DNA from 2 places in the Faecalimonas hominis genome. Region 1 is predicted to be linked to the other one. Evidence: predicted binding sites of a transcription regulator. Region 1 holds the regulator's gene; the other holds the start of a gene.
What was found. The regulator NrdR, encoded in region 1, represses ribonucleotide reductase genes. The targets are predictions, from matches to a motif close to CACAANATNTTGTG.
Positions count from the first base shown of each region.

Region 2: nrdD (anaerobic ribonucleoside-triphosphate reductase) is a predicted target of NrdR. The motif match lies at 10,226-10,239, and genes of this name have one in related genera.

Region 1 covers NZ_BAAHSH010000040.1:12,397-27,758, forward strand. The annotation lists gene ACYQ35_RS07650 (sulfatase-like hydrolase/transferase) at 1-44, opposite strand, end outside; gene ACYQ35_RS07655 (valine--tRNA ligase) at 79-2,727, opposite strand; T-box leader at 2,802-3,024, opposite strand; gene ACYQ35_RS07660 (LrgB family protein) at 3,119-3,811, opposite strand; gene ACYQ35_RS07665 (CidA/LrgA family protein) at 3,808-4,173, opposite strand; gene ACYQ35_RS07670 (HAD family hydrolase) at 4,187-4,837, opposite strand; gene ACYQ35_RS07675 (YitT family protein) at 4,887-5,747, opposite strand; gene ACYQ35_RS07680 (asparaginase) at 5,760-6,770, opposite strand; gene ACYQ35_RS07685 (HD domain-containing protein) at 6,848-7,381, opposite strand; gene ymfI (elongation factor P 5-aminopentanone reductase) at 7,516-8,247, shown strand; gene ACYQ35_RS07695 (isochorismatase family protein) at 8,284-8,814, opposite strand; gene xth (exodeoxyribonuclease III) at 8,824-9,576, opposite strand; gene truA (tRNA pseudouridine(38-40) synthase TruA) at 9,573-10,328, opposite strand; gene ACYQ35_RS07710 (type III pantothenate kinase) at 10,338-11,102, opposite strand; gene ACYQ35_RS07715 (ECF transporter S component) at 11,113-11,772, opposite strand; gene coaBC (bifunctional phosphopantothenoylcysteine decarboxylase/phosphopantothenate--cysteine ligase CoaBC) at 11,947-13,140, shown strand; gene nrdR (transcriptional regulator NrdR) at 13,174-13,626, opposite strand; gene ACYQ35_RS07730 (PRC-barrel domain-containing protein) at 13,682-13,942, opposite strand; gene ACYQ35_RS07735 (ABC transporter permease) at 14,000-15,223, opposite strand; gene ACYQ35_RS07740 (ABC transporter ATP-binding protein) at 15,224-15,362, opposite strand, start outside.
Region 2 covers NZ_BAAHSH010000058.1:633-15,994, reverse strand. The annotation lists gene ACYQ35_RS10355 (deoxyguanosinetriphosphate triphosphohydrolase) at 1-900, opposite strand, end outside; tRNA gene ACYQ35_RS10350 (tRNA-Leu) at 1,518-1,602, opposite strand; gene rplT (50S ribosomal protein L20) at 1,736-2,089, opposite strand; gene rpmI (50S ribosomal protein L35) at 2,121-2,318, opposite strand; gene infC (translation initiation factor IF-3) at 2,375-2,869, opposite strand; gene ACYQ35_RS10330 (sodium-dependent transporter) at 3,206-4,561, shown strand; gene ACYQ35_RS10325 (DegV family protein) at 4,618-5,481, opposite strand; gene ACYQ35_RS10320 (spore germination protein) at 5,543-6,913, opposite strand; gene ACYQ35_RS10315 (dUTP diphosphatase) at 7,027-7,539, opposite strand; gene nrdG (anaerobic ribonucleoside-triphosphate reductase activating protein) at 7,554-8,042, opposite strand; gene nrdD (anaerobic ribonucleoside-triphosphate reductase) at 8,043-10,163, opposite strand; gene ACYQ35_RS10300 (YibE/F family protein) at 10,386-11,543, opposite strand; gene ACYQ35_RS10295 (purple acid phosphatase family protein) at 11,597-13,831, opposite strand; gene ACYQ35_RS10290 (DUF2089 family protein) at 14,035-14,331, shown strand; gene ACYQ35_RS10285 (hypothetical protein) at 14,334-14,624, shown strand; gene ACYQ35_RS10280 (arsenate reductase ArsC) at 14,656-15,087, opposite strand.

The sequences.
Region 1 (15,362 bases):
TTTATGTCTTCTTTCTTTATTTTTTTAAACTGTATATGCTTCATTTATAAACCTCTCTTAAAACTTGCACGGACAGTATTATTTTTTAAGTCCTGCCAATCTTTCTTTTACCTGTTCCATCATCTGTGTATATTTTTCCAGTTTAGCTTTTTCTTCGTTGATTTTTGCCTCAGGCGCTTTGCTGATGAATTTTTCATTGCTCAACATACCGTTTACACGGGCAAGTTCTTTTTCCAAACGTTTCTCTTCTTTTGTTAAACGCTCAATTTCCTGCTCAAAATCAACAAGTTCGGCAAGCGGCAAATATACAACCGCATCTGTGACAACAACAGAAACCGCATCTTCCGCAATACCTTCTTTTGTTTTCTGAATAACAATTTCACTTGCATTCATTAAAGAAGCGCAGGAAACTTTGATTTCTTCAAATCCTTCGCAAAGTTCCCCGTTTTCACAAACAACAAATGCTTTTGCTTTTCTGCTTGGAGCAACATTCATCTCCGCACGGACATTACGCACACCGCGGATAACTTCTTTCATATGCTCTAAAACATTTTCTTCTTTTACATAGTTCCATTCTTCTTTATATTCAGGCCATGAAGACATCATAAGAGATTCTTCCTCCGGAACTAAAGCACTGTAAATTTCTTCCGAAACAAACGGCATATAAGGGTGCAGCATCTTTAATCCGTTCGCCAAAACTGTTTTCAATGTCCACAATGCGGCATTTGCAGATACTGCGTCATCATCAGCATGATAAATACGGTATTTTGCCAATTCAATGTACCAGTCACAGAATTCGTCCCAGATAAAGTCGTATACTTTCTGTAAAGCAATACCCAGTTCAAATTTATCCATGTTTTCCGTTACATCTTTTGCAAGTGTATTTACTTTTGATAAAATCCATTTATCTGTCGCTGTCAAATCGCTTTCTGACGGAGTTGTAATTTCTTTTTCTTCCATATTCATCATAATGAAACGGGAAGCATTCCATACTTTATTGGCAAAGTTTCTGTTTGCCTCAACTCTTTCGTCATAGAAACGCATATCATTTCCCGGCGCATTTCCCGTTACAAGCGTCATACGAAGAGCGTCCGCACCGTACTGTTCGATAATTTCTAATGGATCAATACCGTTTCCTAATGATTTACTCATCTTGCGTCCCTGTGAGTCACGCACAAGTCCGTGAATAAACACAGTGTGGAACGGTGATTTTCCTGTGTGGGCAAATCCTGAGAATACCATACGGATTACCCAGAAGAAGATAATGTCATATCCTGTTACAAGTACGTCCGTCGGATAGAAATAGTCTAATTCTTCCGTGCTGTCCGGCCAGCCGAGTGTCGAAAATGGCCATAACGCTGAACTGAACCATGTATCCAGTGTATCTTCGTCCTGTGTAAAATGTGTACAGCCACAGTGTTCACATTTTTCCGGCATCTCTCTTGCCACTACAAACTCACCGCATTCGTCACAGTAATATGCAGGAATTCTGTGTCCCCACCAAATCTGTCTTGAGATACACCAGTCACGAATATTTTCTAACCAGTGTAAATAAGTCTTGTTGAATCTTTCCGGAACGAATTTTAACTCACCTGTTTTTAATGCGTTGATTGCCGGTTTTGCCAACTCTTCCATTTTTACAAACCACTGTTGTTTAATCAACGGCTCTACAGTTGTATGACAGCGGTCATGTGTACCTACATTGTGTGTATGTTCTTCGATTTTTACGAGGTAACCCTCTGCTTCCAAATCTGCCACAATCGCTTTTCTCGCCTCGTAGCGTTCCATACCTGCGTATTTTCCGCCGTGTTCATTGATTGTCGCATCATCATTCATAATATTGATTTCCGGAAGGTTGTGACGTTTTCCTACCTCAAAGTCGTTCGGGTCGTGCGCAGGTGTAATTTTTACCGCACCTGTTCCAAACTCTTTATCTACATAATAGTCTGCCACAATAGGAATCTCCCTGTTCACCAACGGAAGTATAACATTCTTTCCTACGATGTCTTTATATCTCTCATCGTCAGGGTGTACCGCAATCGCCGTATCCCCAAGCATTGTTTCAGGACGTGTTGTGGCAATTTCAAGGAAACGGTCTGTACCTGCAATCGGATATTTAATGTGCCAGAAATGTCCTGCCTGTTCCTCATGCTCTACTTCCGCATCTGAAAGGGAAGTTTTACATACCGGACACCAGTTAATAATTCTTGATCCCTTATAGATATAACCTTCCTCATATAACTTAATAAATACTTCTTCCACCGCTTTTGAACAGCCTTCGTCCATTGTAAAACGTTCTCTGTCCCAGTCACATGATGTTCCCAGTTTCTTTAACTGAGATGTGATCGTTCCGCCGTACTCTTCTTTCCATTCCCATGTTCTTTTTAGGAAACCTTCACGTCCAAGTTCTTTCTTGTCGATTCCCTCCTCTTTCAACTGATTTGTTACTTTTACCTCAGTGGAAATGGCAGCATGGTCCGTTCCCGGAATCCAAAGGGCGTTGTATCCCTGCATTCTCTTATAACGAATCAGAATATCCTGAAGGGTGTTATCTAACGCATGCCCCATGTGAAGTTTACCCGTGATGTTCGGCGGCGGCATAACAATTGTAAACGGCTTTCTGCTTCTGTCTACCTCAGCATGAAAATATTTATTCTCACACCATTTTTCATATAATTTTGTTTCAATCTCTTTCGGATTGTATGTTTTCTCTAATTTTTTACTCATTTTTTCCTCCTGTTTTCCCTCATCAGTACATTTTTTGTTTCTTAAGGTAATAAAAAAACCCTCTACATAAAAATGTAAAGGGCGAATTATCGCGGTACCACCTTTGTTATATATACAATAACCGTACATATATCTCTAAGTTTCTTAACGTGAACTACCCGTGATACCCTACTGCCCTGTTCAGATACCCAGCTCCAAAGCTACCTTCTATACCTTCTTCTTGCAACTGCCTCTCAGCCTATGAGCAGTTTTCTCTTTCAAGGAACAATATATACTCTTCTTTCTCATCGCCTTTAAATGTCATTACTGTTGATTATCATATCCCCCAAAGCCCCTGTTTGTCAAGAACTTCATAAATTCTTTAGAATTTTAAACTGTGGACGCAATTCTCCTATAAAAACATTGCAAAAACTGACGCTCCAACCACCGTAATCAAGCCTGAAACGACGATGGAAAGACTGCTCATTGCACCTTCCACCTCTCCAAGTTCCAATGCTTTTGCCGTTCCGATGGCATGGGCAGACGTCCCAAGCGCAAGCCCCACCGCTATCGGCTCATAAATTTTAAACAGTTTACAGACCGACTGTCCAATCACATTTCCAAGTACTCCTGTCACAATGATAACCGCAACCGTGATTGTCGTAATGCCGCCAAGTTCATCGGACACTCCCATTCCAATGGCAGTTGTAATGGACTTCGGCAATAAAGTAACATATCCTCTGTGGGACAGTCCGAACAACCATGCCATCGCCAGCACACTTAAAAGGCTTGAAAGCACACCGGACAAAATGCCCAGAAAAACGGCAAGTCCGTTCTTTTTTAACAGGGTAATCTTCTGATACAGCGGAATTGCAAGCGCCACAGTGGCGGGGGTTAAAAGATAACTTAAATATTTTGCCGTTTGATTATACATATCATAATCAATATCAAACAGAATAAGAAATCCGACAACAAATAGAATAGAAACCAGCAGCGGATTTAAAATTCCCCATTTTAACTTTTTCTTCAGAAACAATCCTATCCCGTAACTGACAATACTGATTGTCACTCCAAAATAAACAGATTCTGTCAGCAATTCTTTCATGATTCCATTTCCTCCCGCTGTTTCAGGCGGATAACCGCCTGTGTAACTTTTCCGGTACAAACCATGACAATTACGGTTGTCACAAATGTAATGACAACTACCGGAACAAGAATTTCCTTTAAGTCCGCCCATGCAGCAATGATTCCCACTGCCGCCGGAATAAACATCGGCGGCATAATGTCAATCAGAAAATCCCCCGCTATTTTCACCTGACTTAACTTCACGATTTTCGTGCACAGACAGAACAGCATAAGTAAAAGTCCGTAAATACTGGCCGGAATCGGAAGGGGAATGATACTGTACAAAACTTCTCCGATAAACGTCACTGTCAAAATAACTCCAAACTGATATAATAACTTCATTTTTTCACCCCCACTACAGTAATATTTTCTCTAAATCACTCACGGTCTCTGCAATGTAGGTTGCCCCGTGATTTTCCAATTCTTCCCGCTCCCCAAAACCATAGAGAACGCCGATGGAATCCACACCGCATATTCCCGCGCCGATCATGTCGTGTTCCTTATCGCCAATCATTACAATTTTTTCCGACTCTGTAATTTTCATCTGCTCCAGCGCATATTGAATGACTTCCGCCTTATTTACCCTTGTGCCGTCCAGTTCGCTTCCCGCAATATATGAAAAATATTCCTTCAATCCAAAATGCTCCAATATTTTATCTGAGTATACAGTTGGTTTTGATGTGGCAACAAGAAGCGTTTTCCCCTGCGCTTTCAACTTTTGCAGTAACTCGGGAATACCCGCATACACTTCATTTTCATATAAACCGACAGTCGCAAAGCGCTCTCTGTATTTTTCGACCGCCCTGTCTCCCTCCCCGTCGGTCATATTGTAATATTTCACAAATGATTCCTTCAACGGAGGTCCGATAAATTTTCTAAGTTCCTCCGGATTTTCCGTATGTATCCCAAACGACTCCAGTGCATATGCAACGCATGTCGTTATCCCCAGTTGTGAGTTTGTCAGCGTTCCGTCCAAATCAAATAAAATGTACTGATAATTTTTCATCTGTTTTCCTCCCTTAAAATAACGAAGGGACGTATACCGCCCTCCTCATCTATCCTCTTGCTTTTTTCTTTATGTTCCATTCTCCAATCACTTCATTTACGGTTGAAACCGTCACAAAGGCTCTCATATCCACCGTGTGAAGATATTCAAGAAGTTTTCCGTATTCATTCTGTGTAAGAATAGTCACAACTTCAATTCTCTCCGTCTTATTATATCCACCCATAGCAGTATACAGTGTCACACCTCTATTTAATTCTTCCGTTATGAATTTCTGTACAACTTCATAGTGGTCCGATAAAATACAAACACGTTTTCTTCTGTTAAATCCACCGATAAAGTTATCAATGACAATACCATTGACATACGTAGCTAAAATACTTAGAATAACTTCTTTTGTGCCATACACTAAAATAGAACTTACCGCAACACACATACCTGTGATGGTCATTGCCTTTCCGATTTCCACATGAAGATATTTATTTACAATTTTTGCCACAATATCAAGTCCGCCCGATGAGGCATTTGCATTAAACAACATAGCAAGTCCCACGCTTACGACAAGCACATAACAAATCGTATCAATTAAAATATCTCCCGTTAAAGATTTATTATTTGGCACAATTTTTTCAAATACAAATAAAAATACAGGAAGCATGACAGATGTGTACACTGTTTTTGCTCCGAATTCCTTTCCGATAAAAATAAATCCGATAATAAGCAATGCTGCATTTAAAATAAATGTCATTACGGATATTGGAAGTGGAATAAAGTTTGCAAGCACGATAACAAGACCGGACAAACTTCCCACGATAACATTACTCGGTATCATGAAAAAATATACTGCCATAGAAATAATGAAGATACCAAGTGTAATGATGCCATATTCTCTGATAAACTTTTTCTTATCCATGTTTTCCTCCGCTTAGTTTTCCTTAAATAAAATGTCATGATTCATTGTCTGATAAAATGTTTTCTTGATTTCATCAAAATGCAAACCGGGCAATGTCATAATCCACATCAGTTTTGTAATGATGGATTCCAGTGTCATGTCGTACCCTTCTATCAGGTCAAAGTCCTGTTTTACCTTTTGTCCGACTTCATACACTGTCATGTTGCTTCCCTCATTTGCAACCTGGGTTGTCATCACAACCAATTTCTCTTTTTCTTTCCATGCAGACATCTGCTCATAAAATTCATGCACGATACTTTCCGGCATTCCGCCCACTCCAAAACTTTCAATAACAATACAGTCATAGTCTTTAAAAATATAGGACAAAATATCCGCTTTCATTCCCGGTATCAGTTTTAATACATAAATGCTGTTTTTCATCTCATGATAAAACCTTACCCGGCTCTTATGCGGTATCGTCGGAATATAACGAATAATATTACCGTCCTGAATAACCGCAACGTATGGGAAATTAATACTCTCAAAGGCATTATAACTCTTTGCCCTTACCTTCTTCGCCCTTGTTCCCACAATTACTTTCCCGTCAAATACAATATTGACGTCCTGTGATTCATCATCTGCCGCATAAATAAAACTGTCCAAAAGATTCGTCTTCGCATCTGTCACGTCCATATTAATCGGCTTCTGCGCCCCTGTAATTACAATCGGCTTTCTCGAATGCTGAATCATATAGGAGAGCGCCGAAGCGGTATATGCCAGCGTATCGGTCCCATGACAGATAACAAATCCGTCGTATTTGTCATACTGTTCCTCTATCGTCTTAGACAATATTGTCCAATGCTCAGGAGTTACGTTTGTGCTGTCTATATTGCAAACCTGCATTGTCCTTACTTCACATACCTGTTCTACCTGTGGAATATAGGACAAAATATCCTCTGAGGACAATCCCGGTTTCAATCCGTTTTCCGTCTGTTTTGACGCAATCGTTCCCCCTGTTCCAATCATCAATATTCTTTTTCTCATCTGATGTTTTCTCCTCTGTCTCAAATTAACATTACTATTTTATCGCAAGAACAAAAGATAATCAACCCAATCATTGATTACCCGAAATTTCTCTCCACCAATCTGCAGTATTCCTCATATTGCGGAATCCCTTTTAAACTTTGAAGGGATTTTTGGATTTCTTTATAATACCAGCCGATTATCTGCTTATCTTTCATGCGAAAGCGGTTCCAAAGTTCTTCTTTATATATAGGATAATCTCTGTCAATATCTCTTATGTTTGACAGTTTGTCCGCAAGTCCAACATATTGCACTTCCAATGGCGCTGTTTTCAGTTTCTCAATTGTTGCACTTTTTCTTTCTTTCCAGCTTTTTGTCTTATCCTCGCTTTCATGCAATACCATCGTTGTAATTCTTTCCCCAAACTCCTGTCTTAATATCTCTTCCGTCACTTCTTTACAGTCCTCGATTGTATCGTGTAAAATTCCCGCCGCAATTACTTCCTCATCGGCAGTCATCTCCGATAAAATCTTCCCCACTTCAAGTGGGTGAACAATGTACGGCCTGTCCGTCCCTTTTCTAAACTGACCTTCATGTGCTTTCGTTGCAAATCGGATTGCTTTTTCTACCATAGACATTACCCTTTCTATTGTACAATTATAGTTTTATCATACCACTTTTCCATTCGTGTAAAAAGGATTTTCCTTTGATTCTTCCTTTTTTTCATGTATAATATCGAGAGATAATATATGGAGGAAATAAACATATGGATAAAAGAAATGTACTTGTTACCGGGGCATCTCGAGGCATCGGAAAAGCCATTGCCCTTCTCTTTGCCGAGAAAGGATTCCGTGTCTTTATAAACTGTACCCGTTCGGTTTCTGATTTAGAAAAAGTAAAAGAAGAAATTGACGCAATGCACATGGGAGAATGTCACCTTGCCGTAGGTGACGTCGGAAACCCAGATGATGTTGCCGACATGTTTGCGCACATAAGACGGCACTGTAATGGAATTGACATTTTAATTAACAATGCGGGTATCTCCTACATCGGCCTTCTTACGGATATGACAAATGCGGAGTGGAATACGCTGCTGCAGACAAATCTCTCCTCCGCCTTTTACTGTGCAAAAGAGGTGATTCCACACATGGTTTCGCAGAAATCCGGAAAGATTATACAGATTTCTTCTATATGGGGCAGTGTGGGAGCGTCCTGCGAAGTCGCCTACTCCGCTGCAAAATCAGGATTACACGGATTTACAAAGGCGCTTGCCAAAGAACTGGCTCCAAGCAACATTCAGGTCAACGCCATCGCCTGCGGTGCCATTGATACGGTGATGAATAAGCAGTTAGACGCAACGGAACGTCTCGCTCTGGAAGAAGAAATCCCTGCGGGACGATTCGGGCTTCCCGGGGAAGTTGCCCGTCTTACATTTGACATTGCGACCGGACACGACTATATGACCGGACAGGTCATCGGCATGGACGGAGGCTGGTAGATAAATGAAAACAGGTGAAAGCCACGATGCTTTCACCTATTTTATTAACGCCTGTATTTTCTTAAAAGTTTCTGTTCCCGCCTTTTCCAATAATTCAAACAGTATGGATTCATACGTTGTTAAGATAACGCCCTCCTGTTTTGCCCTCTCAAGAGCAATCTGTTTGTTGTGTAACGTGCGGGAAGACAGACAGTCTTCCACCAAAACCGGAATGTATCCGTTTTCTTTTAAATCAAGTAATGTCTGCAATACGCATATATGCGCCTCTATTCCACATACAATCACAAATTTTTTCCCTTTTATCGCTTCTTTGACCGCATCAAATGAACTGAAGGCTATCTTCTCCAAAGGCTCGTATTCTCCGAGTACATTTTCAATCTCCTTTACGGTCGGTCCAAGTCCTTTTGTGTACTGCTGAGTAACTGCAATCGGAACTCCGAGTTCCTTCAGTCCATTTAAGAGAATGGCTGTATTTTTCAGCAACGCTTCTTTCTCATACATGACCGGCATAAGTCTTTCCTGATAATCGACTACAATGGCAATCGTGTCTTTCGCTTTTATCTTCATAATGCCCTCCTATTTTAGATCCAACTCAACAGGACAGTGATCCGAACCGAATATATCTGTTAATATTTTCGCATCTGCAAGTCTTTCACGCAGACTTTCCGACACACAAAAATAGTCGATTCTCCACCCCGCATTCTTCTCTCTCGCCCTAAACCGATATGACCACCATGAATATATACCTTCCATATCCGGATAAAAGTAACGGAATGTATCTATAAATCCGGCATCTAAAAGTTCTCCGAATTTTCCTCTCTCCTCATCGGTAAATCCTGCATTTTTGCGATTTGTTTTTGGGTTCTTCAAATCAATTTCCCTGTGGGCAACATTTAAGTCACCGCAGAAAATAACCGGTTTCTTCTCTTCCAGTTTCTTCATATACGCCAAAAAGTCCGTCTCCCACTGCATGCGGTAATCTAAACGCGCCAATTCGTTTTGCGAATTCGGTGTGTATACTGTCGCAAAGTAAAATTCCGGAAATTCCAGTGTAATCAGCCTTCCCTCTTTGTCATGTTTCTCAATTCCCATTCCATAAGTGACAGAAAGAGGTTCTTCCTTTGTGAAAACAGCAGTACCCGAGTATCCTTTTTTCTCAGCATAATTCCAATATTGGTGATACCCTTCTAACTCTAATTGCAGTTGTCCTTCCTGCATCTTGCTTTCCTGTATACAAAATATATCTGCGTCTGCCTGATGAAAGAAATCCAAAAATCCTTTCTGTACGCAGGCGCGTATCCCGTTTACATTCCATGATATAAGTTTCATTTTAACGACTCCTTAACTTTATATTCTACTTCTTTCAGCGTAAGAGCGTGTGCAGGGGCTAAAAATCCCGCATTTACCCTCTTTTTTGATTTTAATGCTTCCAATACACTCTCCACACTTCGTTCGCCTGCTCCAGCCTCCAGAAGTGTCCCAACAAAAATGCGCACCTGATGATACATAAATCCATTTCCATAAAAACGGAAATATAACTTTTGCCTATATGTTTCTATCTGTATATCATACAATTCCCTGACAGCGGATTTCTCATCTTTTTTATCGGTAAAAGCAGAGAAATCGTGTTTTCCAATTAGCAGCGCTGCCGCTTTCCGCATTTTTTCCGGCTCCAGCGGTTTTGTGTAGTGATAACAGTACTTCCTTGTAAAAACGTCGGCTTTCTCTCTCATATCCACTACATATTCATATGTTTTTGCCACTGCATCTAAGCGACTGTGAAAACGGTTCAGAACAAGTTCCACATGGCAAATGCGGATATCCTCCGGCAATTTTTCATTTAACTTCTCTTGAAATACTGCCTCTTCCACTTTTCCGGAAAGTCTTACGTTCGCCACCTGCCCGCCTGCATGGACACCGCCGTCCGTCCTCCCCGAACCGTCTATCTCCACCGGATAACCGACAACTTCCCCTATCGTCTTCTCTATAATACCCTGAATCGTCATCGGTGTACCCGATTGTCTCTGCCACCCCTGATATTTTGTGCCGTCATAGGCAATTATCATTTTATAATTTCTCATACGATACCACTACTTATTTTTTTCATAAATTAAACGGAGTCCCTTTAATAAAAGTTCATCGTCTATACAAATCTTCTGCTCGCAGTGAGGAACAATTTTCTTTGCCAGACCTCCCGTTGCAATAACGGTTGCCTCCTGCCCCAATTCCCTGTTAATGCGGGAAATCATACCGTCAATGCACGCCGCATTTCCATTGATAATTCCGCTCTTCATACAGTCTATCGTATTCTTTCCGATAATCTTTTTCGGCGCTTCAATACTGATGCGGGAAAGTTGTGAAGTTCCCGCCGTAAGAGCGTCAAGAGAGATGCGAACTCCCGGCAGGATCATTCCTCCGATATAATTTTTCTTCTCATCTACGACACAAAATGTAGTCGCCGTACCCATATCAATAATGATAAGAGGGGCCGTATATTCATTGATTGCCGCCACAGCATTTACAATCCTGTCACTTCCTACCTGAGCAGGGTTGTCCATCAAAATATTCAGTCCGGTTTTCACTCCCGGTCCTACGATTTTCACCGATTTTCCCAATACTTTTTCCGCTGAAGCACGAACAATATTCGTTATCGGCGGAACAACGGACGAAATAATTCCCCCCTCAATTTCCTTTGGATTGATATGATATAACTCCAAAACATTTTTAAAACTGATTGCATACTCCAACTCAGTCTTTGTATTATTTGTCGATAAACGCTCCACAAAATAAATTTTTTCCCTATCGCAACAACCGATTACGATATTTGTATTTCCAATATCTATTGCTAAAATCATTGTCTTCTCCCTAACCTATCACACTTCTTGATTTCAATAATACTCTGCCCACAAAAGCAACAAGCACTCCTGCAACAATCGCTTCCGGCACTCCGTTTATCCCTATAACAGACAGAATAAATCCATATACCGCATTTGACGCCACACCATTCGCCATTGCGTAGGCATCTTTAAAAAAGACAAAAATAAGATTCATCACTAACAGTGTATTTGTCAGTGAACCTATCACTCCGCAAACGCCGAGCGAAAAAATCATGGACGATTTCCATTTTTCTGTTATCTTTGTCATAAACCGATATACATAATATGGAATGATTCCTACTAAAATTCTTGGTAAAAAACAGATAATAATGCTCCCGATTCCTCCGTGAATTTCTCCCAGTGAATAAAATGGTGAGAATACAAAAGAAGTCGCTGTCGGATTCATCGTATTATTGATAAGACTTGTCAGTCCGAATACAAATCCTAAAATCGCTCCTTTTCTCGGTCCGAGTATCAAAGCACCTATAATGACGGGTATGTGGATAATCGTCGCTCTCGTAAATCCGAGCGGGATATATCCCAGAAATGGGGTAAAAGCCATAATGATAATCAGTGCTGCGAAAAGTGCAACCTGAACCATTCCTTTTACCTGTGTGTTTGGCTTACTGCCGTTCGTTGTGTTATTCATTTTTTTCTCCTCCTTGTTATTATTCTCATTGCGAGATACAATACAATACCGCGTAATTATAGCACGCTAATTTCTTTATCGCAATATTTGTTTTCCATTTTTCCATTGAAAGCATTGGCGTTCATTTCAAAATTATGCTACAATCGTACATAGAAAAAATTACGGAGGTACGTTATGTTAAAAGGAAAAACCGTTGTTCTAGGCGTAACCGGTGGGATTGCCGCATATAAAATCGCAAATCTGGCAAGCATGCTCGTCAAACTTCATTGTGATGTACAAGTAATTATGACGGAGAATGCAACAAATTTTATTCACCCGATTGCTTTTGAGACACTAACAAAAAATAAATGTCTGATTGATACATTTGACCGCAATTTTCAGCATAAGGTGGAACACGTTTCCATCGCCAAGCGTGCGGACGTTGTTCTGATTGCCCCTGCAACTGCCAACGTGATCGGCAAAATGGCAAACGGCATTGCGGACGATATGCTCACCACGACCGTTCTTGCGTGCAGATGCAAAAAAATCGTTTCCCCTGCGATGAACACAAATATGTACTGCAATCCCATCGTGCAGGATAATTTGAAGAAATTGCAGCACTATGGATTCGAAATCATCGAAGCAGACACCGGTTTCCTTGCCTGTGAAGACATCGGACAGGGGAAAATGCCTTCCCCTGAAGTATTACTGCAGTATATTTTAAAAGAAATCGCATTTGAAAAAGATATGAAGGGCAAACGTGTTCTCATCACTGCCGGTCCGACCCGCGAAGCGATTGACCCGGTCCGCTATATCACTAATCACTCTACGGGAAAAATGGGATATGCTCTCGCAAGAAACTGTATGCTGCGTGGAGCGGAAGTGACTTTAGTTACCGGACCGACAAGTATTGACCCTCCACCGTTTGTTCACGTTATCCCTGTCGTATCCGCAAAGGAGATGTTTGACACTGTATGCAGCCACGCCAAAACACAGGATATTATTATCAAATCCGCTGCAGTTGCAGACTATCGCCCTATTACGGTTTCAGAAGAAAAAATGAAGAAATCGGACAGCGAACTTTCTATTCCACTGGAACGGACAGATGACATTCTGCAATATTTAGGACAAAACAAAAAAGAAAATCAATTTATATGCGGATTTTCAATGGAAACCGAAAATATGCTGGAAAACTCCAGACGAAAACTGGAAAAGAAGAACGCAGATATGATTGTTGCAAACAATTTAAAACAGAGCGGCGCAGGTTTCGGTACGGATACCAATATCGTCACTCTCATCACAAAAGACAGCGAGCGTTCTCTTGACGTCATGTCGAAAGATGATGTGGCAAATGAAATCGTAAATACGATACTGGAAAAACTGTCATAATATAGAAAGAAGCGGGAAACTGTCCCGCTTTTTTTATTTATCCAATATTTTCTTTAACTCAGCCATGAATGTGTTCACGTCTTTGAACTCACGATATACCGAAGCAAATCTTACATAGGCAACTGCATCTAATTCTTTCAGTTTCTCCATAACAATCTCTCCGATAACCGTGCTGGAAATTTCTTTCTCCTCTCTTTTAAAAATCTCCGTCTCAACAGCATCAATTGTTTTCTGTATCTCCTCCGCTGAAACCGGACGTTTGTAGCAGGCACGAAGAACGCCCGCCTCTATTTTTGAACGATCATACTGTTCTCTATTATTGTCTTTCTTAATAATGATAAGCGGAATGGTCTCTATCTTCTCATATGTGGTAAAACGTTTGCCACACTCATCACATGAACGCCTTCTTCTAATAGAAGTTCCGTCCTCCGCCGGTCTTGAATCGATAACTCTTGTATCCGCATGATTACAATATGGGCATTTCATTTCTCTTCCCTCTTTTCACTCGTTTTCTCTAGTATATAAGTTCGTCTGAAACTTGTCAATATTTACAGTTTTTCAGAAATTTTTCTTCTTTTATCTCCACCAAAATAATGTCTTCCCCTATTTTTTTAATACATTCAAACGGAATTACATACTCCGAGTCATTGCCGAGAAAACCGCATATCCGCCCCGGTCCGGGAATAATAATTGCCTCTACATTTCCGGTACACAAATTAATTTCCAAATCCACCACACAGCCAAGCCGTTTACAATCACATGAATTAATCACTTCTTTCTCTCTTAATTCACAAAGCCGCATACACTACCGTCCTATCTTATTGATATTATTAGTAGTATATGCGGCCTATCATAAATCTTATGCTGACATTACTTTTTCGCTTTCAAATGCTTTTGCAATTACACCTGTCAGAACAAGTCCTGCACCCAATGTAATGGCGAGGGTGATTCCATACTGTACCATTGTCACTTCCTGCGTAAGAATACCCTGCAGTGTAATGGCGCTGTTATAGAACGGAATAAAATATGAAGACATTGTCGGATCTTTTGTCGTGTACATTGTCAGTAATCCAACTACAAGAACTATCATGTACACCGGCATAACAAACGAGTTTGCTTCCTTAATTGTCTTTGCAAATACGGATACGAGAGCAATAATCGTTGCATACAGAAATGCCAGTGCAATAATCAATACTGCCAGCATAATAATCTGCTGCGTACTCCATTTCATATCCATTCCCTGTGTCGCTCCGCCCATCATCTGATCCTGAATAATCGGCATACTTACAACCATTCCCACAACGGAAACAACTGCAGATATTCCTGATATTACCATCAGGGCGAACACTTTTCCAAAAATAATCGAACTTCTTTTTATCGGAGTAACCAAAAGGCTTGCCATCGTTCCTCTTTCTTTCTCCCCTGCAATCATATCCGTTCCGATTGACATTGCTCCGGCGAATAAAAGAAGAGTTAAAAGATATGGAAGCATTGTTCCAAGCGCTTTCGCTCCCGCCTTATTGTCGTCCTGAATAATCGTCTCTTTTGTGTCGGCATTTACCGTAAAAATGGAAATACGGCTCATGTCTCCAACTCTTTCATTCAGTAATGTCTGTCTGTATGCCTCAAGCGTCTGCACTCCGATTTTGTTGTATGCTGCCTGAGAATACTCCTCCGATGGATTGTGGTAGACAGTTACCTGCGGAACTTTGTCCCCATTTTTATAGTTTTTAATGTCCTCTTCAAATCCTTCCGGGAATACGATAAACAAGTCTGCCTTCCCGTCTTTCAATTCCTGTTTGATTTTCTTTTCCTGTTTCTCTGTTATATTCCCCGAATTTTCCACTTGCATATCCAGTTTTGCACTCTCACAAAATGCCTGAAATCCTGCCGGTTCATTTTGTATATATACTTTGGACTTATGCGCTTCAATGTCGTCCTGCATATTGCTCATAATATTTCCCATTAAATACAGTACACCGAGCATTGCGGCAACCGGAAGAATGAATACGGAAAATACCATTTTTTTGTCCTTAAATACACGGACAATCTCTTTTTTGAAAATTTCTTTTATTCCACTCATTTATGCTTCCCCCTTTCTCGCCTTATACAGTTCAAAGAAAGCATCTTCCAAATCATCTGTATGTGTTCTTTCCAATAATTCGGCAAGGGTTCCCTCTGCCACTTTCTTTCCGTCGATGATAACCCCGATCCTGTCACAG
Region 2 (15,362 bases), on a different contig from region 1:
TCCCTCATCAATTCTCTGTAAATATTTCTCCGGAAGTTTATCCATATGGCAAATATAATACCCATACAGATTTTTAATCATTTCTACCGCTTTGCTTTCCTCACTTTTTGCTGCCGGATTAAAATATACATGCTCAAACATAAATTTTCTCAACCCTGCCGTCGCTTTTTCTATATCCTCCGACATTTTAATGTAAGGTTTATCCATACTGTTGATAATTACATTATGTATCATTGTATTGAGGCGCATTCGTGTTGTCTCACCAAGTATTTCCCGATATTCTTCCGGAATATCCTCCGGTTTCAGAACCCCTCCCCGAATGGCATCATCAATGTCATGATTGATATATGCTATCTTATCGGAGAGTCTTACGATTTCTCCTTCCAGTGTGGACGGCCTGCCGCTTGTTTTGTGATTTAAAATACCGTCCCGCACTTCCCATGTCAGATTTAATCCCTGTCCCTGCTTTTCAAGGCATTCCACAACACGTACACTTTGTTCGTTATGTTTAAATCCATGCGGACACACTTCATTTAATGCTCTCTCCCCGGCGTGTCCGAAAGGCGTATGTCCCAAATCATGCCCTAAAGCAATAGCCTCAACCAAATCTTCATTCAGCCGCAGGGCTTTTGCAATCGTTCTGGCATTTTGGGAAACTTCCAGTGTATGTGTCAGCCTTGTCCGATAATGATCGCCTTTGGGCAACAGAAATACCTGTGTTTTCTGCTTCAGCCTGCGAAACGCCTTACAATGCAAAATTCTGTCTCTGTCCCGCTGAAACACCGGACGCACGTCACACTGTTCCTCTTCTCTTTCTCTTCCTTTTGACCGGCTGCTCAACGTGGCAAAAGGACTTAAATATTCTAATTCTCTTAATTCTAACTGCTCCCGTATCGTCATAAACCGTCCCTCAACTTCCTGTAGAAACAATTTTCAGTGTCTTATTATATAATATTCTGTACTTTACTCTCATTTCCTTTTTTTCGTCAAATTTTTTGACTAACTTTTTATATTTGGCTGCATATAATAAATTATAATGATAGTTTTAGGAGGTCTTTATGACAGAACGGGAATCCTACACAATAAAATCCATTGAACTTCACTTATTTTTAGGCCGGATAATTCTAAAGCAAATTTCTGCTTTATCTCCTGCGGAAGATTATAATGCACTGTCTTCTTTTGAAAAAAAATATAAAACACTCTTATCTAAAACTGCGCAGGCCGGAAACTGCCTGTTTTCCTCTGAAATTTCTTTGGATTGTTCTCAGGAAATAAAATACATAAACCAAGACGTTCTTCTTTTGCTGCAAAAACTAATCTGTGTTTTGGAAAACGTATCCCTTCCCGTATTGGAATGGGAAATACATTTCTACAGACAATGTCTCTTTTGTTTAGAAACCGAAAGTACTCATGCACTTTCCCGCTATTGGATAAAACAGATATGTAAATCAGAATTCTCATAAATTTGTCATACGCAAAAATAGAAACATATTTCTATGTTTCTATCTTCATTCTCCTGCAGGAGATGGGACTTGAACCCACACAAGCGCATTGCTTACAAGATCCTTAGTCTTGCTCGTCTGCCAGTTCCGACACTCCTGCACACCTTATATCATTTTCTCTCCGAAAATAATATTACTATATTTCAATATATTTGTCAACAACTTTTTAAAACTTTTTTTGAACTATTCAGTCATATTGGATTTTCCCATGACTGAATAGTTTTATTGTTTAATTAGTTTGCTTTTTTAGCTAATTCTGCTAATGTAGCGAATCCTGCTGCATCATTGATAGCCATGTCTGCTAAGATTTTTCTGTTCATTTCTACGCCTGCAACTTTTAATCCGTGCATAAATTTGCTGTATGATAAACCATTCATTCTTGCTGCTGCGTTGATACGTGCAATCCATAACTGTCTCATCTGACGTTTGCGCTGTTTTCTTCCGGCATATGCAGATGTCAATGCTCTCATTACTGACTGTTTTGCTACTCTATACTGTTTACTTCTGGCTCCTCTGTAACCTTTAGCCAGTTTTAATGTTCTGTTATGTTTCTTCTTAGCGTTCATTCCGCCTTTAATTCTTGCCATTTCTTAGTCCTCCTTCAATCTTATCTAAATCTTATAGATATGGTAATACTTTCTTCATATTCTTTACGTTGCTGGCATCTGTAATAGTTGCCTGTCTAAGATTTCTTTTTCTCTTTGTAGATTTCTTAGTTAAGATATGGCTTTTATAAGCTTTATTTCTTTTTAATTTCCCTGTTGCTGTTTTTTTGAAGCGCTTTGCAGCGGCTCTATTTGTTTTAATTTTTGGCATAATAAACTTCCTCCTTAATGTTTACTGTGGATTTTTAATCCGTTTTTATTTTATGTTTAACGTTTTTCCGTTAAAACCATGCTCATGCTTCTTCCTTCTAACTTTGGCTGTTTTTCAACAGAAGCAACATCTTTCAGCATCTCCGCAAAATCATCTAAGATATGTTTGCTTGTCTGAACGTGTGCCATTTCTCTTCCTCGAAAACGTAATGTTACTTTTACCTTATTACCTTTTTCGATAAATTTCTTTGCGTTATTGACCTTTGTATTCAAATCATTTGATTCAATATTCGGTGACAGACGTACCTCTTTCACATCAACAGTTTTCTGTTTTTTCTTTGCTTCCTTTTCTTTTCTTGCCAACTCATATCTGTATTTACCGTAATCGATAATCTTACAAACCGGCGGCTTTGCTGTTGGAGCAATTTTAACCAAGTCCAAATCTGCTTCCTGTGCGAGTTTCATCGCCTCTCTTGAAGACATAATTCCTAACTGTTCTCCATCTTCTCCTATCAGACGTATCTCTTTGTCTCTGATTTGTTCGTTAATCATTAAATCGCTAATTGTCTTGCACCTCCATCATAAATATAAAACCTCTTGAACGCAAAAAAATGAATAGCACAAACTATCCACCTGAATATTACATAATATACTTTTCTTTTCTAAAGGAAAATGCTATAATTATGCTCAATATCAAACCGTTAGTCACCTGCTCGTGCTAAGGTGAGAGTGGATACTCTACTTTATTTTTTGCTTTCCGCTCTTATTAATCTATCACAATCTTATCGCACTGTCAACAATTTTTTTCTTTTTATTTTTTTATTGATTTTATACTGTTCTTGTGCAATAATCATAAACAATATTTTAAAGGAAGAGGAGGGTTTTATTATGTCACAACGTAGTAGTTTTTCAAGTAAAATCGGATTTGTACTTGCCGCAGCAGGTTCAGCAGTAGGTCTGGGGAACATTTGGCGCTTCCCATATCTTGCTGCACAGTATGGGGGTGGAACTTTTCTGCTTGTATATCTCATTCTCGCCGTCACTTTCGGATTCACTTTAATGATCGCAGAGATAGCCATCGGACGTAAAACAGGACTCAGTGCCATAGGTGCTTTCAGGAAACTGGACAGCCGTTTTGGATTTTTGGGTATTCTCGCCGCAATTATTCCAATTATTATCTTTCCATATTATAGTGTAATCGGTGGTTGGGTAATTAAATATTTTGCCGTATTCATTTCAGGCAACGGTGCGAAAGCGGCAACTGATACTTATTTTAACGAATTTATTTCTTCCACGGCAGAACCTATCGGCTGGTTCTTTCTCTTTATCGCCTTTACCGCCGTTGTAGTTTTACTCGGTGTACAGAAAGGAATTGAAACAGTCAGTAAGTTTATGATGCCTGTTCTTGTCCTTCTTTCCGTAGGTATTGCCCTTTACGGACTGACTGTGGACGGCGCTATGGAAGGATTGATTTATTATCTGAAGCCAAGTTTTGAGAACTTTTCCATCAAAACAGTGTTGGCTGCAATGGGACAACTTTTCTATTCCATGTCGCTTGCAATGGGAATTATGGTAACTTACGGTTCTTACATGAAGAAAGACAATAATTTGGAATCTTCCGTACGACAGATTGAAATCTTTGACACAGGCATTGCCTTTCTTGCAGGTCTTATGATTATTCCAGGAGTATTTGCTTTCTCAGGAGGAACTGCAGAAAGTCTTAATCAGGGACCGGGACTTATGTTTGTCACTCTCCCAAAAGTATTTGACAGTATGCCGATGGGCGATGTTATCGGAACATTATTCTTCCTGCTTGTATTTTTTGCAGCGCTGACATCTGCCATCTCTTTGATGGAGACCATTGTATCTATCCTGCGTGATAAATTCCACTGGAAGAGAAAATTCACCTGCGGTGTTGTCACCATCATTGCGCTTCTTATGGGACTTCCGTCCTCACTTGGATTCGGTATGTGGTCACACATCAAATTTATTGGTCTCTCCATTTTGGATACATTTGACTTTATCAGCAACAGTGTATTAATGCCGATTCTTGCATTTTTCACCTGCATTTTTGTCGGCTTTGTAATCAAACCAAAAACAATTGCCGATGAAGTAAAAATAGGAAACACACAATTCAAAGGAGAAAGGTTATTCTCCGTTATGATTAAATGGATTGCACCTGTATGCCTTATTGCGATTTTGGTCAGTTCCATTCTCAATGCTTTAGGAATTATTGTATTATAATAAGAAAAGGGGCTGTGAAAAAACTTTCGTTTTTTCACACGCCCTTTTCTTTGTCTTTATCTTTCACTTCCCATAAAGAATACTGCAACTACTCCCGCTCCCGTATGGCTGCCGATTACAGAACCGATTCCATTGACGATAATATTTTCAATACCGAATCTCTCACGTATCTGCTCTTCCACATATTTCGCATCTTCAATACAGTCTCCGTGGGTTATCATCACTACATCATTCTCGTATCCCTGCATCTGCTTCTCCATTTTGTCTAAAAGTGTAAGCAAAGATTTCTTTCTTCCACGTTCTTTTCCAATAACAACTAATTTTCCTTCGTTGTCCATATGAATAATCGGCTTAATTTTAACCATAGTCCCTAAAACTGCTGTTGTCTTAGAAATTCTTCCGCCCCGATGTAAATGATTAAGGTCATCTACAGTAACATTGTGACAGATATGCAGTTTATTAGCCTCTACCCACTCTGCTATCTCATCAAGGTTTTTCCCTTGTTCTTTTAGTTGAAGTGTCTTATAGAGAAGAAGCCCTTCGCCCATAGACGCGCACAAACTATCAATGGTAACAATCTTTGTTTCAGGATAATCTTCCATCAAATCTTCTGCTGCCATTCGCACACTGTTATAACTTCCGCTTAACCCTGACGAAAAGCCCAGATATAAAATTTCTTTTCCTTCTTTTACAACAGGCTCTAACGCTTTTCTCGCCTCCTCAGGATTAATCTGTGAAGTTGTCGGAAGAGAGCCGTTTGTTATCTTTTCAAAAAACTCCTCATGGGATAACCCGTCTAAGTCTTTATAAGTAACCCCGTCCATAACATAAGATAAGGAAATAGTTAAAACATGATTTTCCTCTAAAAATGCTTTTGGTAAATCTACTGTACTATCCGTTGCAATAATAAATTCTTTCATGGTTGATACCTCCTGTCTATATAGGTTTATCATACCATTTTTTTCTCATCAGGAAAACACTTTAATTTAATTTTACGTTTAAATAATTTCGCCCTGACAGCGTTTTGTTGCAGGAAACTGAGAGAATAACAATCACACAACCGATGACAAATCCTATCCAGTTAAACCATGCAGTGAGAACGAGCAATATCAATCGCATAAACTTCAACGCATACCCCAATTCAAAGTTTGGCTGCGTATAATTTGCCACCGCCACAAAGGCCATGTACAGCATCACTTCGCTGTTGAACCAGCCGGATTTCACAGAAAATTCCCCCATAACGATACCCGCTATCACACTCAGCGGCGTACTTAACATACCCGGCGTGTTCATTGCAGCCAGCCTAAGTCCGTCGATGGCAAGTTCAAGAAGCAATAACTGATATAATAGCGGAATATTCTGCACGTCTCGTATAAGGACAAACTCAAACATTTTAGGAAGCCACTGTGGATTCTGCATAAATAAAAGGAACAGCGGCGTGACAAATACCGTAGCGACAGTGATAATGGCTCTGGAAACTTTCAAATATACATTTGTCACGGTCGGAAAATAATAATCGTTCGCTTCCTCTATCATATCAAAAATCGAGGTTGGCAGAATCATCGCTGACGGAGAGTTGTCTACCAAAAGGACGACTTTTCCCTCCAACAGACAGGCAGATGCCGTATCCGGTCTTTCTGTAAATTTGAATTTTGGAAAGGGATTAAACCATTTCCGTTTGAATAACTGTTCCGCCAGACTTTGCTGGTTCATTCTGAGAGCGTCCACTTTAATCTCGTTCAGCCTGTTTGTCAGATTTTTTAACAGTTCCTTATCCACTCTGTCTTCCATATATGCAACGACCACATCTGTTCTGGAACTGTCCCCTATGTCCATCATCTGCATAATCAGATGCGGATCTCGAATTCTTCTTCTCATCAAAGCAGTATTAAATACGATTGTTTCCACGAAACCATCTCTTGAGCCTCTAAGAGACTTATCTTTATCCGGTTCTTCCACACTTCTCGCCGGATATGTGCGGCAGTCAATGGCAAGACAGGCAGAGTACCCTTCTATAAAAAAGCATGACACTCCCGACAACACATTTCTCAATATTTCATCAAACTCGGTCAACACGTCCACTTCCACATAGGGAATAAATTTTTGAGAAAATGTAGTTGCGTCCTCCGGCATATCATATTTGTTTACTCCTAAAAATGATGTCATTAATTTCTGCATTGTATCGTCCTTGGTGAACCCGTCTATAAAATAGAAGGAACTTTTTTTCTCACCAATGACAATGTCTCTTCTAATCAAATCAAAACTTTCATCTACAGGTAAAACCTGATTCATATATTCCACATTCTCAGAAAGTGAAGAACTCACTTTTCTTGTTGTCATTTTTTCTACCATATTTCCCCTCCGTTTTTTCTTCTTAAATTATCATGTCCGAAACATAGTAGAAATATACAAGAAAAGACACGGCATTTCTGCCATGTCTTCTCTATAGAGGATTATCAAAAAAACTATTTTGTTGTACTGCCAAGTCCACCGTTTCTGACGTTTGTAACATCATCATCGAACGTAATTCCATATTCCACGAAAATCCCCTGCATAAATCCTGTGTCTTTCAGAATTTCTGCCGTCTTCTCTTCGTTGGAATCATTTGTTAATTTCACGAAAATATGTCCTTCATTATCTGAATAGAAATAGTCACTGTCAATAATACCAACCGTGTTATTTAGCTGCAGGCGGTACTTAAATCCGAGACTGCTTCTTGGGTAACATTTGAGAACCCAGTTTTCTTCCATTTCCACACGAATTCCTGTAGGAATCTTTATTGTTTCTCCCGGTTTTAACACAACTGTAACCGGCGCGTAAAAATCATATCCGGCCGAGCCTGAAGTCGCTCTTTTCGGCAATCTTATTCCGTCATAAATCTCTTTTATTTTACCGTCTTCAATTTTCCCAAATGTATCCGTCCAGCCTTCCTTGAACTGCTCATAACTTACTTTATGAAATTTTGCTATTCTTTTCATCTTCTCTTCCCGCCTTAGTCATGTAATACTACTTTTCCTTTTTTCAATGTTTCCTGCACATCGATTACTCTCTGATTGGAACTTCCCTTCCAATGTAAATTGGCATCTTTTTTATCACATTCAAATTCCCCGTCAACAAGCACATCAATATAGCGCATGAGTTCCATATCTTTTATGCTCTCCCAAACAGAGCCTGTGTAAAGCCAAATTGTTTTATGTGGAAATTTTTCTCGAATTTCTTTTGCCAAATCCGCTATTTCGTAAATATTATTGATATGCAGCGGATCACCACCGCTGAAGGTAACTCCATTGATATAACTTTTGCTTAATTCCGCAAACAATTCTTCTTTTGCAGCGGAATCAAATTCCAGTCCTCCGTTAGCGTCCCATGTAATCGGATTGTGACACTCTTTGCAGCAATGACTGCAGCCTGACACCCACAAAACTACACGCAATCCGTCACCATTTAGCATATCATCTTTAGTTATATTGTGATACCGCATTTACATACTCTTCCTTTCTGCGATTTCAGCCATTTTAGCGTCATTTAAACGCGTATCTCCTTTTACTCGTGAATAAGAAAGGTATCCATTCATTCTGTCGATTTTAGTAAGGTTTGTACTTCCGCATTTTGGGCATGTATCCATGGAAAGTTCTTCATGTCCACAGTCATCACAGTAAGATAACGACAGGTTTACGCCTTCGTAAAATCCCATCTCCATCGCTCTTCTTACCAGCGCTTTAATCGCCTCTACATTATAATTAATCGGATATTTTACATATTGAATTTTCCCACCGTTACACAAATCCCAAAAACGTGCTTCCAAGTCCTGTTTCTCAATCGGTGTAATGTCTTCCGTTACATGGCAGTGGAAACTGTTGCTTACATATTCGCGGTCAGAAACATTTTCTACAATACCATATTTTTTACGGAACTGCTGTACCTGAACACCACATAAATTTTCTGCCGGTGTTCCGTAAATCGCATATAAGTGTCCGTCTTCTTTCTTAAATTCATTTACACGCTTGTTGATATATTCCAATGTCTTAATTGCAAACTCTCCGTCTTCCACTAAAGATTTCTTATTGTGAAGTTGCTGCAATTCATTAATTGCCGTGATTCCAAAGGAAGCAGTTGCTGATTTTAATAACGGTTTGATTTTATCGTACAACCCCAAATTACCGCCGTAAAATCCGCCTTCGCAGTATGCCAATGGGTTTGTAGATGCTTTCATCTCTCCCAAGTATTCATAAGTACGGATATGGAGTTGACGGATAAGTTCCAAATAATAGTCAAGCACTTCAAAGAAGTCTCTGTTTTCCTGTTTTGCCTTTGCATAAATCATTGGAAGATGAAGACTTACTGCACCGATATTAAATCTTCCCACAAATACAGGTTTATCATTTTCATCAGCCGGATTCATTCCGCCTTTTTCATACCACGGTGATAAAAACGCACGACAGCCCATTGGACTGACAATCTTTCCATATCGTTTATACATGCTTGGAACATATCCTTTTCCTGTCAGGCTTAACCAGTCAGGATACATTGTTTTTCTTGAACACTCAATTCCTGCCTCGAAAACATCTTCCAGTGGTTTTCCCGGACCATGTAGATTTTCATCATATAGGAACACAATTTTAGGGAACAATACCGGTTTTTTATGCCCTTCTTTTCCCTGCCCATTCTTACGCACTTCCAACATTTTAATTGTTGCCAGTTTACCGTAGATACTTGTGTTTGTACCTGAAGTCACCGTAATAAACGGATAGTCGCCACGGCTTGAAGATACTGAGTTGAACTTGTATTCCCAGCCTTGGAATCCCTGTTCCATTTCCTTTTCCAAATCCGCCCATGCCACTTCATGTGCTTTTTCTTCAGAAAGGCCCAAGTTTTTATATTTTTCCAACAATGCCTTATGAGATTTTTCCGCAAACGGTTCTAATATGTCATCGACACTCGGAACAGTGAATCCGCCATATTGCTGGCTCGCAGCACTTAAAACGATGTCTCCGATAACGTCAAACGCCGTATCCAAAGATTTCGGCTCGTTATACCAGAGATTTCCCATCTCAAATCCGCCTGTCAATACATTTTTCACATCGAACAGGCAGCAGTTCATCGTATCTCTTCTCGCCGACATATCATGAATGTAAATATAACCTTCTCTGATTGCCTGTATCTCCTCAACCGTAAGGAAAAACTTCTTGTACAATTCTTTATTCAATTCGTTGAAAATCAAACTTCTCTTTGTAGATACAAGCGCACTGTCCGTATTACTGTTTTCCTTGTCCCCAATGTACATAATAGACTGACTTTTCTTGTAAACTTCATCTAACATCTGCACAAAATCCTGTTTGTAGTTTCTGTAATCCCGATAACTTTTTGCCACTACAGGATTAACCTTCTCTAAAGCACCTTCCACAACATTGTGCATCTGGGCAATACGAATTTCTTCCACACCCATCTTCTGTACTTCTTCCTCAACAAATTTACAAATGAAGTCCAAGTCTTCTTCCGTAAATTTAATTAATGCACGGTACGCTGATTTGTTGACCGCAACAATCACCTTCTGTACATTAAAATCTTCCTTTGTTCCGTCTTTCTTGATTACTTTTATCATGAACTCTCTCCTTTCTTAATTGTCTATATATTCTATATTTAGTATTATCTTTTTTGCATAATCACTATATCTTGTTCGACTGTGCATTATCTATACTACCACTCCAATCCCCTACCGTCAATAAATTCCACAGGAAAATAATGTACAAAAATTCCCTCTTTCTTCTTTCATAATTTTGGTTAAAAAAATAGGCTGCCTGTACTTGACAACCTATTTTCCTTATTATTCAACCGCCGGTCTTCCCATATATACCGCTGCAACTAACGAAACCAACGGTACTGTCAAAATTACACCTAACGATCCTGATATTCCCTGTATAATCTCTATTCCCATTTCGTAAGAATTCATCATCTGCAAAAACGGCATATCATACGCATAAAAAGTCATAAGCGTACTTAAAGAGCCGCCCGTAAATGCTAAAATCAATGTGTTGGACATTGTTCCCATCATATCTCCGCCAATTTTAATTCCACTTTTAAATAACTGCTGTCTCGTAAGATTTGGGTTGTGAAAATGAAGTTCCTCAATCGTTGTAGATATTGACATCGCCACGTCCATAACCGCTCCCAAAGACGCAATCAAAATTCCCGAAAACAAAAGTCCTCCTATCTGTAATTTACTATTTTGCCCTATATATAGTAATGTTTCAATATCGCTCACATTATGCCCTGTTATATGCCCTAACTTTCCAAATAGGTTTGCAAAAATTCCGGCAATTACAACACCGCCTACCGTTCCGACAATCGCACACAACGTCTTTTTAGAAAATCCTCCTATAAAGTACATTGTGACCAGCGTGGTTAGAATCGTCACCACAACTGCACTGAAAAACGGTGAAAATCCTAAATACATCATAGGTAAATATAAGTACAAAATGCAGACAAAAGTAAAAATCAACCCCAAGGCAGATGTAACCCCTTTTCCTCTTCCAATCAAAACAAGCGCAAGAAGAAATACTCCTATCATCGCAAATAGAATTGTTGTGCGATTATAATTGTACACGCTGGCACTAATTTTTCCATTATATTCGCTAATCTGTACAACAACAGACGTCCCCACTTTACAGTCCGCTCCATAGAGATAACTGTCAATATTGGTCGCCTCTACAACTTCTCCTTTAAATTCCCCGCTTTTTAAACGCACCTTGATTTTCTGCGTTCCCTGTTGACTTCCGTCTTCATTTCGGTTTTCTGAAACAATCTCCACCACTTCCGCTTTTTCAAACTGATTTCCATTTTCTTCAATTAGTTGCTTTTTTTCTATCTTCTGATTGAACACAAATAAAAACAGGAGAAATAACAAAATTGCTTCCCATACACAAAAATGTTTGCATTTTTCTTTTCTGCTTAATTTTCCGAATGCTGATATACCTTTTTTCACAATCTCCTCCATATGTCAGACAGGACAGATACCTCTGTCCTGTCTACTCTTAATTATTTATTTTTTCTTTTCACCAACACCGCAACTGCCAATGACACAAACCCTGCTGCCCCTAACAGTCCAATTGGTTGAGTATCTCCTGTTTTCACTGTATTTCCCGGTTTTGCAGAAGTACCGTTTCCGGAAGCACCTGTATCCGGCGTGCTGCTTTCCGGGTTCTGTGAACCGATAGGTTTTTCTTCCTTGTCTTTCTGATTTGCACTCTGAGCAAATTTTGTTCTTTCATCAGCAAGTTTTGCACTTAACTGCGTCCATTCTGTTTTGGTAATCTTTGTTTCATCTGCCTGAACTTTCAATTCGCCCAAAACTTTTTTGAATGTGTCTACTGTTTCCTGCGCATATTCACCTTTTTTGTTTCCTATCGTTGCATTCGACAGTTCTTTTTCTGCTTCTGCAAACTGATTTACAAGTTCAGCAAACTCTGTAGTTGTCACAATTTCTTCTTTTGCATATGTAAGATTTGCATACGCTTTTGTAATCATCTCCGCTGAGACAGGAACATTTGTATCATTTTCATACAAAGTTTTATCTAACAAAGTAGAATACCCTTTTTTCAGCACTTTGTTATTGGACGTATCCCCGTAACCATTTTGCGCATATGCGTAATAATTTACAGGATCTTCCGCCGTGTTATATTTTCTGACCAATTCGCCTGTTGCTTTGCTGTCATCTCTCGTATCTAATATAGTATCAACATTTTTTAACGCATCTTGCACTCTTACTTTTGAACCGCTTGTCATCACGCTTAAGTCCAATTTCTCTGCCGCATCTTTTTCTTCAATGATAGAAGTGGCTCCATTGTTCTTTTGAATTGTCACGTCGTTTGCGTATTTATTTCCTTCATAATCATATGTTTTTAATGTCAATTTATCTGCCGAAACATCAATTGTTGAAAATGTCGGAATCGGTGTGTTGGAACGTTCTGCCAGATAGTATTGTTTTGTCGTATTTAATGTATAAAATTTACTTCCGGTTGCAGAACCTGCAGCAATATATAAAGTTCCCTCAGGATTAACCGCATTGCTTGCACCTTCTCCCACGCCTTCTGTATCGATTACTTTTCCATCTAAAATCTGATAAGTACGGGCATAAGAATGATCATGTCCTGTCAGACAGACGTCCACATCAAACTCGTCCATTAAAGGTGCAAATAAAATTCTTAAATTTGCCCCATCTACATCAGAGTGTGGCGAACCGGAACCGTAAATATCATGGTGGAACATTACAATTTTCCATTTAGCATCTTTATGGCTTTCATCTGCCTGCGCCATAAGTTGACGATGTTCTTCCATATTACGATCATTACTGTTTAACACAATATAAAGTGCATCTCCATAACTATAGTAATAATCTCCGCCCGACTCTGTGCTTCCAAGTTCTGACGCATTTGGGTTGTTATAGTGGTATGAATAATCGTCACCTTTTGACTCATGATTTCCGATTGTCGTTGAAACCGGTACACTTCTCAAAACTTCCGGGTACAAATATCCTGCATATTCCTGTTCTCTAATCGTATAGTTATCATCAGAATAATCAATCTGATCTCCTGCCGATAAGATAAAACTTGCATTTCGAGCAATCCCGCTCTCTCCTAATGCACAATTCAAAGTTTTATTCCATGAGTAAGTATTAACCGCAATGTCTGTATCTTCCTCTGTTCCCTGTCCATTGCTTCCAGACGCTCCAATCTGTGGATCACCCACTAAAACTGCCTGATATTGACTAAACGAATGTGTCTGGTACTTATTTGTACCACTCCAATTTTGTCCGTCTATGGAACACTGATAGTAGTATGTTGTATTTTCCTGCAAATAATTTTCTACGGATACTTTATTGCTTGACGTATATGTTTTAAATAAGTTATTCTTTTGAATCGACTCCGCTGTCCCTGTAAATGTTTTTGCCTGAGTCATATCCTGATTTACAGAAATACGAATCTGAGGAACTCCTTTTTCTTCTGAATACCATGCAAAATTCAAACTTCTCTCATCTTTCCCCGGTGTCAGCACTACTTTTCCCGAATCCATTTCTCCGCTTTCCTGTTGATTCCATTTCGTGTTATACCATGTCTGATAATCCTGTGTCGCTGTTAACCCACTGTTTAATTTATTTGTTCCATCTCCCTGCCCGTACTCTCCAAATGCCTGTACCTGTGTATTTCCAATCATGGAAACCGTTGTCACTACTGCTAACGATAATAACATTTTCTTTTTTGATTTTTGTTTCATTATTTTTCTCCTTTTTGACTTTTGCTTTCACGTCTTGCAGGTTTCATTATTATCACTTTTTTCTTTGATTTCAATACACTTTACAGAGGCTTAACAATGTTTTACACAGCCTTTTCCTTCTTCAAGCACAACTTTTAAATACCGCTTACATAATTTACTTTTTATTAATATTAATTAAATAATAAATGAAAGGTGTTTATAAAATGGAGATTGACAAAATACCTCAATGGATATTGGCTTTAGAACAGGAAGACGCTACCTTTTTGAAGAACTTTGTTTTGAAGTCAGGTTCCTTAAAAGAAATCGCAAAAATATATGGCGTTACTTATCCTACGGTACGATTACGATTAGATAAGTTAATTCAGAAAATTGAAGTGTCAGACCAAAAGGAAGAAGAACCCTTTACAACATTTGTGAAAGGTCTTGCAGTTGATTCTCGAATAGATTTGGAAACCGCAAAAATTATTATCGAAAAATACAAAAGTGAAAAGGAGAAATGACTATGCCAACTTATTTAATTATTGTTATCATTGCAGTTGTTTTCGCACTTATGGGTGTGCAAACAATCTTGACAAAGCGCAAAAGCCCGTTTTGGGGATTAATCATTCCTGTTCTGATAGTTGCGACAGGAATATATTTCTACTTTTTCAGAAATATTGAAGTGAATTATAAAAATGTAGCAGTATTTGCTGTTCCGCTTGTTTGGTGTTTGATTGAATGTTATCAGGGAAGAAAACGCAGAACACAAGAAATTGAAAAAGAAATTCAAAAAATGAAAGCGAAAGATTTATAAACTTTGTATGAAAAAATCGGGAGAGGCACAGTTATTTTGTGCCATCTCCCTTAGCGATTTTATCGTATATCAAAACTCTTTCCATCAACTCAAGTATATTTGAATGGATTGTGCGTATAATTTTTGAAAATTCAATGTCGTCCTTACCGGTAGGATCATTCAAGCCCCAATCCTCTCTATATTTACATGGAATTGCAGGGCAATCTACATTGCAGCCCATTGTAATGACAATATCTACTTGTGGTATATCCGATAATAATTTTGAGTATTGTGTTTTTTCCATATCTATCTGATACATTTCTTTCATCAAACGAACTGCATCTTGATTGATTTGTGGTTTTATTTCTGTTCCGGCAGAATAACTTTCAAAAGCATTCGATGCAAGATATTTTCCAAGTGCTTCCGCAATTTGACTGCGACAAGAATTATGCACACATATAAAAGCCACTTTATCAACCTCTATTTTAGCCAAGTCAATTCCTAAAGAGTTAAAAAACAGTTGTTGTTCTGATGACAGACTTTCGATAAACTCTATATTGGCTGTTTTATCGACGGAATAGTCAACTTCTTCATATAATTGTTTTGTCAAGTCAACATCAGCATCTAATTGCCACGGATTAAAATTAAAAATCATGCCAATCCTCCTCGTAATAAATTCCACGTTTTTATTCACTTTACAAATCGGAAGTTTTTAAATCTGCTACGATTTTTTTACCATTTGTATTTCTCTAAAATGCT